Regions from separate parts of the Rhodococcus gannanensis genome, predicted to be linked through region 2. Evidence: riboswitches for the same ligand, from Rfam matches in the RefSeq annotation. Region 2 holds a riboswitch; the other holds the start of a gene.

Region 1 (4,362 bases), on a different contig from region 2:
CGCGAGCCGCCGCGACTCCCTGACCCCGAGTCCGCCTGCCTTCAGGGTCGGTGCGGGACTGTCGCCGAGTGTCGCGAGGACCGCCTCGCAGTGCCGGATCAGTTCCAGCGCCTCGCCCGCGGCGGCGGCGTTGACCTCCGCGATCGGGCGTTTGCGACCGCGGACCGCGGGCGGTGTCAGGGCGCCCGGATCGGTGACGGTCTCGCCCCGCAGCACCTGCCCCACCTGGTGTGGCAGTTCGACGGTCTGGTCGTCCAGCCAGACGAGCAGACCCGACGCGAGGAGCCGCTGCACCGGACGGTCGGGTGAGGTGCCCGGTGCGGCGTCCCGGGTCCGGCCTATAGGTGAGCTGGTGGCGAGGGTCGTCAGCAGTCGCCGTTCGTCCTCGCTGAGCGCGGCGAGCGCGTCGGAGATCTGCTCGGCGGTCAGCTCGGTGGTTGCCGGATCCACTCGCCAGCCGACGGCCTCGCGTGCCGCGGGCGTCACCCGCAGCAGGCGCGTCCCCCAGACGAGCGCCCGATCCCGGAGCACGGTCAGCGCGCGATCGACGGCGCGGGCAGGCGCACGACTCGCGACGAGCTCACCCAGCCGCTCCCGGCTGACCCCGGAGTCGAGCGCGCCGTCGCGGGCCAGGAGTCCGACGAGCGTGAGTTCCAGCACGCTGAGGTCGTCGGCCGCGCGCAGGACCGATGCGCGCTGCTCTGCGCGCGACGCCAGCACGGACAGGTTCGCGGGCGGAGGTACCGCCAGGTCGGGGCGCAGTCCGAGCAGCTCGGCCAGCTCGGCGTCGCTGCGTTCGCCGAGCCAGGTCGCCAGCGCGTAGGGCTGGTCGGCGGGATCGATGTCGGTCATCGCATATCAGATTAGAGACCTGGGGTGTACCCGATGACGCGTCGGTGTCAAAATGGCCTCGTGGCTAACAATTCGAGCAAGTCCTACGTTGATCCCGGCTGGCCCTCGCACATCAAGGAGGGTGACCACGCCGTCACCGAGCTCTCGTCGACCCGATCCGGTGGCCTGTCCCCGTTCGGTGAGGAGATGGAGTTCCCGCTTCCGGTCTCGGAGCTGCCGTACACGCACCCCGTCACCGTCGTGAATCGCTGACCCCGTAGGCGGCCGAGTTTCCGGCCCACGGCCGGACCGGACAACGTCGAAGGCCCCGCACCCAATCCGGGTGCGGGGCCTTCGACGTTGTCCGTGGTGTGCGATCAGCCCTGGGCGAGCTGCGGCAGGTGGTTCTTGAGGAAGTCGATGACCTGCGGGTTGAGCTTGGCCTGCTCGTAGAGGGCCTCGATCTGCGGGTCGACGCCGACCTGGGACTTCACGGCATCGAAGGTGCTGTCGAGCGAGTCGAGGATGTCGGCGGCACCATCGGTGGTCGGGACGCTGGTGACGGCCGGGGCGGGAGCCGGGGTCTCGACCTTGGCGGCCGGGGTGCTGCGCTGGGTCGCGCCGCTGGTCAGGCCGAGGCTGGAGGAGCACGACGGCCAGGCGCCCCAACCCTGCGATTCGAGGACGCGCTCGGCCACGACGATCTGCTCCTCACGGCTGGCCTGGTTCGCCGTCGCGGCGAACTCGCCACCGCCGTGCGCGTTCCAGGTGCTCGGCGAGAACTGCAGGCCACCCTGGTAGCCGTTGCCGGTGTTGATGGCCCAGTTGCCGCCGGCCTCGCACTGCGCGAGCCGATCCCAGTCGGAGTCCGGAGCTGCGTTGGCAGCGGGGGCCGCGAAGGCCGCGCCCGCTGCGCCGAAGACCGCGGTGGTGACGACGACCTTGGCGGCGTTCTTGCGCGTGTTCGTGGGTTTGCGATGACGTCCAGCGCTCATGGGAGGTTCCTCTCCGCACGCGCCTGCGAGGTCAGCTGTCGGGTTCGGGCTGAGAGGTCGCCCGGCCGTGATCGCTCCGTGATGGTGCAGGTCGCGGCTTCACCCCAAGGAAGGCCGTGTGCTCGCCTTCCGGTGTCCACTGGGGACGTGGGTCCCCCGTCCTCGTCCCTGGTGTTCTCTGTGGGAATCCGTTCCGCGGGACAAGGTTTGGCGCGGCGGTCCGGACTGGTCGGAACACCGACCGCTGATGACCGTACGTGGCCGATCGCGGTGCGTCACCTCTTCGGTGAACGGCGTGTTTTCCTGCGGTTTTCCGGAACGGGGCGGTGTCTGTGCTGGTCAGGGCGTTGCAGCTCGGTCGAGACCGCCCTGTGACTCAACCGTTATGTGAGGCACATCACACGACTCGGGTGGTGTCGTCCTGGGGGTTCTCCGAAGGTCCCGGGCACACGTCACGAGGACGACGACGGCGGTCACCACGAACGTCAGCGGGTACACCGACTGGAACAACGGCACGAGCGGATCGGGGGCCGGGACCATGAACAATCCGATCGCGTAGACCCCGTCGGAGTACCCGTGCGCCCACGACAGCAGTGGAGCGGCCAGCACCACCGGCACCAGCCATGCCGTCGGCCGCGCGGACCGCAGCGCGCGGTCGACCGCGAGGATCAGCAGAGGCACGAACCACACCCAGTGGTGGCCCCAGGAGAACGGAGAGACGGCACACGACGTCAGTCCGACCATCGTCACGGCGAGCAGTTTCCGGTCACTGCGGTGCGCCAGATACGCCGCTGCCAGCCCGAGCGCCGCCAGTACAGCCGCGACCGCGAGCCACAGCAGTCTGGGCGGCTCGTCGACATCCAGCATGCGGGCGATGACACCCGCCGCGGACTGGTTGGCGGGCCACTGCGTCTCGCCGATCCGGATCGAATGCCAGATGACCCCCGTCCAGTAGGACCACGAGTCGGAGAAGATCACCACACATCCCACCGCCACCGTCGCTGCGAACCCTCCGATCGCGACCGCGGCCGACCGCCACTGGCGGGTGAGCAGGAGGTGGACGACGAACAGTGCCGGCGTCAGCTTGACGCCCGCCGCGATGCCGACCCCGAGTCCGCGCAGCCGGCTCCCCTCCGGGCGCCCGAGGTCCCACAGGATCAGCAGCATCAGCAGCAGGTTCACCTGCCCGAGCCAGATCGTGGTCCGGACCGGTTCGAGCCACGTCACGATGATCGTCAGCAACGCCGTCGCGACGTGGAGGGTCCGGTCGGTCCGGTAGCCGAGCTGCCGCCAGCACAGCAGCACGATCAGGTACAGCGCGACGAAGTTGACCACGCCGCCGAGCAGCACCGTCATCCCCGGTGAGAACAGTCGCAGCGGGGCGAACACCACGGCCGAGAACGCCGGATACGTCCACCACATCCCGCCGTGCAGTGCGTGGTCGTACAGCCCGGCACCGGACCAGACGGTCGCGCCACCGCTGCGGTAGACCAGCAGGTCGAGCCCGTTCTGGAACAGGCCCCACAGCGGTTGGGCGAACGGCACCACGCGGTCGTGCGCAACGACGACCGCGACGGCGAGCGCCGCGAGGGTACCGAGGAAAAGTCGGTGCGAGGGGAGAGACCGCCCCGCAACCGGGTCGGTGCGGGGCGGTGCCGTCATCCGGCGAAGCCGGGTTGTGACGGTCGGACGGCGTCGACGTCGACGATGTCCTTGCCGAGCGGCATGAGCGAGATCGGGATCATCTTGAGGTTCGCGACGGCCAGGGGCAGCCCGATGATCGTGATCGCCATCGCGACCGCGGTGACCACGTGCCCGATCGCGAGCCAGATGCCGCACAGGACCAGCCAGATCACGTTGCCGATCAGCGATCCGACACCCGAGGTCGGTTTCTCCACCACGGTCTTGCCGAACGGCCACAGCGCGTACACGCCGATGCGGAATGCCGCGATGCCGAACGGGATGGTGATGATCAGGATGCAGCAGATCACGCCGGCGACGAAGTAGCCCAGCGCCAGCCACAGGCCGCCGAACACCAGCCAGATGATGTTGAGGACGAGTCTCATCACGTGTCCTGTCCCCGGGACCGTCTGCCGGATCGCAGCGCGGAACCGATGCCGAAGAGGAATCCGATGGGGCACAGCAGTGCCGCAAGGTACAGCGCGAGACCGGGCGTGTGGCCGGTCGCATAGACGACGAAGATCGCGACGACGGCCAGCAGGCCGGCGAAGAACAGGGCGATGCCGATGCGGAACAGCAGCAACCCGCTCGCGGGCCGGGTGCCGTTCGGCGAGGGGGAGTCGGAGCCGGGGGTTGGAGATGCCACAGCACCACGGTATCGCCACAAACCCGTGTGCTCGGCAGGGGCACGCGGGGGTAGGATGCAGTCATCGCGTCCCACGCTCGGTGGGGCGCGTTCGTTTATGTGGACGATCGACGTGGATGAGCAGGTGACGCGGTGCCTACCGGCAAGGTGAAGTGGTACGACGCTGAAAAGGGCTTCGGCTTCCTCTCCCAGGACGAGGGCGAGGATGTG
Region 2 (4,362 bases):
CCATGGCGCCGCGCAGCGGTGACTCCTCGGGAAGGACCGTCTCGGCGGCGAGGACGAGCGCGTCGACCACGGGCATCGGCGCGACGCCGCGCTGCGCGACACCGGCGGACGCGAGCCGCCCGGACCTGATCACCGCGAACTCCCATCCACCTTCCTCTCTCGGGCGCGCGGCGACGAGTTCCTCGATCGCGGCGACCGACGCGAGTCGCTGACAGCGGCGCAGCGCGCTCGCGAGGGCGGCGGTCCGGTCGCGGAGCCGGGCCGCGTTCTCGAACAGTTCGGCGAGCGCGAGGTCCTCGATCCGTGTGCGCAGGTCCCGCAGCGGGGCATCGGTTGCGCCGCGGATCAGGTTCCGCGTCAGCGCGACCGCCGTCGCGTAGGCGGCAGCGGACTGGGGAGTGCTGCCTGCCGGGCAGCCGCCGACGGCGTCGTCGGGGCAGTCAGGGCCGTGAACGGCGTCCTGTCTGATCTTTCGGGTGCAGTGCCGCAGACGGCACGCCTCGGTGATCGTGGCTGCGACGTCGGCGGCGTCGGATCGGTTGCCGAACGGTCCGAGCGCGTCGGGACCTGCGCGCCGGGTCACCGAGAGCCGGGGGAACGCCTCGTCGGTGAGGGTGATCCACCAGGCGCGCTTCGGGAACTTGGAACGGCGGTTGTACGGCGGCGCGTGCGCCGCGAGCAGTCGGAGCTCACGGACACCGGCTTCGAGACCGTGTGCGCACTCGACGTGGTCGACGCGCGTGGCGAGCGCGACCATCTCCTTCATTCTCGGGCGGGTCTCGGAACCGGTGAAGTAGCCGCGGACCCGCCGTTGCAGGTTGACGGCCGTCCCGACGTACAGCGCCTCGTCGGAGGGCCCGCGAAAGAGGTAGACACCCGGCGTTCGGGGCAGGTGCGCGGCGAGGCCGCGCTTGCCGCGCTGGGCGGCGGAGACGTTCGGGAGGTAGTCGACCAGTTCCGGATAGCTGTGCACACCCAGGTTGCCCACCCGCTCGATCAGGGCGTGCAGGACGTCGACGGTGGCTCGGGCGTCGTCGAGTGCCCGGTGTGTGGGCCGGGTGGACACCCGGAACAGGTCTGCCAGTGCGGACAGCTTGACCGAGGGTGCCTCCTCGCGGGAGAGGACCCGCCTGGCCAGGCGCACGGTGCACAGGACCTGGAACGGCGGCCAGGAGAGATCGCACCGGGTGGTCGCGGCGCGGAGGAAGCCGATGTCGAACGGTGCGTTGTGAGCCACCAGGACTGCGCCGCGCGCGAACTCCAGGAAACTCGGCAGCACCTGCTCGATGCGCGGAGCGTCGACGAGCATCGCCGAGGTGATCCCGGTCAGGCGCACGATGTGGGGCGGCATCGTCCGGCCCGGGTCGACGAGCGTCGACAGCTCTCCGACGACCTCGCCGCCGCGGATCTTGACGGCGCCGATCTCGGTGATCGCGTCGTCACCCGCATTGCTGCCGGTCGTCTCGAGGTCCACGACGACGAAGGTGGTGTCACGCAGCGGGGTGTCCAGTTCGTCGAACGCCAACTGGCGTGCCGTCTCGTCGCGGGAACTCACGGGCCGGACAGTAGGGCGCGGCACCGACATCCTCCGACGGCGGAGTGTCGGGGTGGTCCTCACCGTGGTCGCGTCCCGCGGTTCGTGTCGGACGGCGGCGCTACTTTGCGGGTGTCGAGGCCCGGAAAACGCCCGGGACGACCGAAAGAGACGAGGGTCACAGTGATTGTCGATTGCAGCGAATGCGCCGTGTGCGGCCCCGCGTGCGAGGACTGCGTCGTCACGGTGCTCCTCGGGTACCCAGACGCCGCGGACTCCACGCAGACCCCACGGTCGGGTGTTGTTGCGCGGATGAGTGTTGAGCAGGACGAACGGGTTGCTCTCGGTGTGCTGGCCGACAACGGGCTCGTGCCTCCACTCCGGCTCGTCCGGTCGGCCGAGTGCACGCAGACCAGTCGGTCGTTATCTGTTCGTGATGAAGGTGCTGCCTAGTTGCCGAACGCAGCCCGAAATAGGCGAAATGTCCGCTTTCGGCGGTTCGGTGAGTCGACACCGCCGGGGTGCTTTCGTAATCTTCTCGAGACCTTGCGGAGTCTCGCCGCCCCACACCGGAGCGGCGTCGCGAGGTACCGCCTAATCGAACTCCCGTGAGGGACTCGAATCGGGAACCCACCGTTATCTGGGGTGAATCCCGTCGGAGCGCGCCAGCGCGGGACGACGGGTAGGGCTGATCTTCCCAGCCCGAACCCGTCAGCTAACCCGGTCGGCGGAGGAATGGAAGAAAGGCACCTCCTTTCGTGGCAACACTGAGCTCCAAGGCCCGACGCGCCGCCGTCGCCGGCACCCTCACCCTCGGCGCGCTCACGGCAACCGCCGCACCGGCTATGGCCGAGCCCGTCACCGTTCCCGGCGTCGGCGTCTTCGACATCCCGGGTGTCCCCGCCCAGACGATCGAGATCCCGGGTCTCGAGCAGCTTCAGGCCCAGTTCCCCGACGCTCCCGTGCCCGCCCCTGCCGCCATCATCACCGCAGGTCAGAAGGCTGTCGACGCCGCTGCCAGCAAGATCGGCGCCCCGTATGTGTACGGTGCGAGCGGCCCGGACGCCTTCGACTGCTCCGGACTGGTCCAGTGGGCGTTCAAGCAGGCCGGACTGAACCTGCCCCGCACCAGCTACGACCAGGCCGCCGCGGGCACCCCGGTCTCGGCCAACGCCCTGCAGCCCGGCGACGTCGTCTCCTTCTACGGCGGCTCGCACTCCGGCATCTACGCCGGCAACGGTGAGGTCATCCACGCCGCCACCTCCGGTGTCCCGGTCAAGCGCGTTCCGCTGTCCTCGATGCCGATGGACGGCGCGCGCCGCTACTGACGCACCCGGCATCACGACAGGAGTGCCCTGCGACAGGGGAAGTGTCGCAGGGTGTGTGTCGGCCTCTGTGGGCCCGGCGATCCGAGAAGGATCGCCGGGCCCACAGTCGTTCACGGCCCACACCTGGCGGCGACGTGACGTCGTCCCGGCGGAGTGGACACCGCCGTATGCCGTTCCGTAACCTTGCCGAGACCTTTCCGCGAGGAAGAACAGGAGTACCCGGTTCGTGGCGTCACTGAGAAAGCGGTCGACCGCAGTCGCGACCGGGGTGCTCACCTTCGCACTGATCGCCGGCGTCACCGGACCGGCAGGCGCCGATCCCGCGATCGACAACCCGACTGCTGCACTCGAACGGCTCACAGAGCTCTCCCGGACGTCCGAGCAGACGGCAGAGGCGATGCACAACGCGCAGATCGACCTCGACTCGAAGCTGGCCGTCCAGCGTGATGCCGAGACCCGCCACCAGCAGGACATCGAGCGCCTCGACGCCGCCCGCGCGGAGATGGCCCGATTCCAGCCGGCCATCGACCGGCTGACGGCGGCCAATTACCAGGGCGGCCGGGTGAACCGCCTGTTCGCGGTGATGATCTCCGATTCGCCGCAGCAACTGCTCGACCAGATGTCGACGCTCAGCGTGCTGTCCGCGGACACCGCCGCGCAGGTACGCGAGTTCAAGGACGCCAGCGACGTGGCGACCGCGGCCGAGGAGTCGTCGCGCCGGTCCGCCGACGACGCCAGGACCGCGACAGAACACGCCCGGGTCATCAGCGACGACCTGCAGCGCACTCAGAGCGACCTGAAGGAACAGATCGCCGAGGTGACCGCCGCGTTCGCGGAGCTGAGCAGTGCGGAGAAGGCCCAGCTCGCCGGTTCTGTGTTCCCACCGGGTTACGACCCGTCGATCGTGCTGCAGGGCCTCGTGCCCGGGTCCAACGCGAGCGCGCTCCAGGCGGCGCTCACCCAGGTCGGCAAGCCCTACGTGTGGGGCGCCACGGGTCCCGACGGTTACGACTGCTCCGGCTTGATGGTGTGGGCGTACCGGCAGATCGGCAAGACACTGCCGCGTTCGAGTCAGGCGCAGGCCGCGTCCGGTGTTCCCGTGCGCAAGGCGGACCTCCAGCCCGGCGACCTCGTCCTGTACTACGACGACGCGTCCCACGTCGGCATGTATGCGGGCAACGGCAACATCGTCCATGCGTCGACCTACGGTGTGCCCGTCAAGGTGGCACCGCTGGACGCGTATCCGTTCTACGGCGCCCGTCGGTACTGACCATCGAGCGGGAGGATGCGCCGCGCCCGACGCGGCGGGGGATTCGGCGCTGGGAGGCGGTTGCGCTCGCAGGGCTGCTCGTTGCGGTTGCGGGTGCCGCGGGAACGGTTCTGAATCAGCGGTCCGAGGGTCACTCGGCAGCCGCATCCGAGGTGAGTCCGTTCGAGCAGGCTCGTCGCACCGGAGTCCAGGACCTGCTGAACCGGTGGGCGAAGGCGGTCCGCTCGGGT

Evidence for each region. A riboswitch is a leader RNA that binds a small molecule or an ion and turns the genes downstream of it on or off. The one in region 2 is predicted to bind cyclic di-AMP.
Region 1: another riboswitch for cyclic di-AMP. It lies ahead of ACFSJG_RS00625 (transglycosylase family protein); the one in region 2 lies ahead of ACFSJG_RS12675 (C40 family peptidase).

What each region holds. Positions count from the first base shown of each region.
Region 1 is NZ_JBHUFB010000001.1:115,700-120,061, forward strand. It holds gene ACFSJG_RS00615 (helicase-associated domain-containing protein) at 1-852, opposite strand, end outside; gene ACFSJG_RS00620 (hypothetical protein) at 913-1,104, shown strand; gene ACFSJG_RS00625 (transglycosylase family protein) at 1,209-1,826, opposite strand; cyclic di-AMP (ydaO/yuaA leader) riboswitch at 1,831-2,034, opposite strand; gene ACFSJG_RS00630 (glycosyltransferase 87 family protein) at 2,166-3,488, opposite strand; gene ACFSJG_RS00635 (YccF domain-containing protein) at 3,485-3,892, opposite strand; gene ACFSJG_RS00640 (hypothetical protein) at 3,892-4,152, opposite strand; gene ACFSJG_RS00645 (cold-shock protein) at 4,285-4,362, shown strand, end outside.
Region 2 is NZ_JBHUFB010000010.1:363,656-368,017, reverse strand. It holds gene ACFSJG_RS12680 (DEDD exonuclease domain-containing protein) at 1-1,585, opposite strand, end outside; cyclic di-AMP (ydaO/yuaA leader) riboswitch at 2,116-2,280, shown strand; gene ACFSJG_RS12675 (C40 family peptidase) at 2,293-2,862, shown strand; gene ACFSJG_RS12670 (C40 family peptidase) at 3,089-4,132, shown strand; gene ACFSJG_RS12665 (peptidase MA family metallohydrolase) at 4,207-4,362, shown strand, end outside.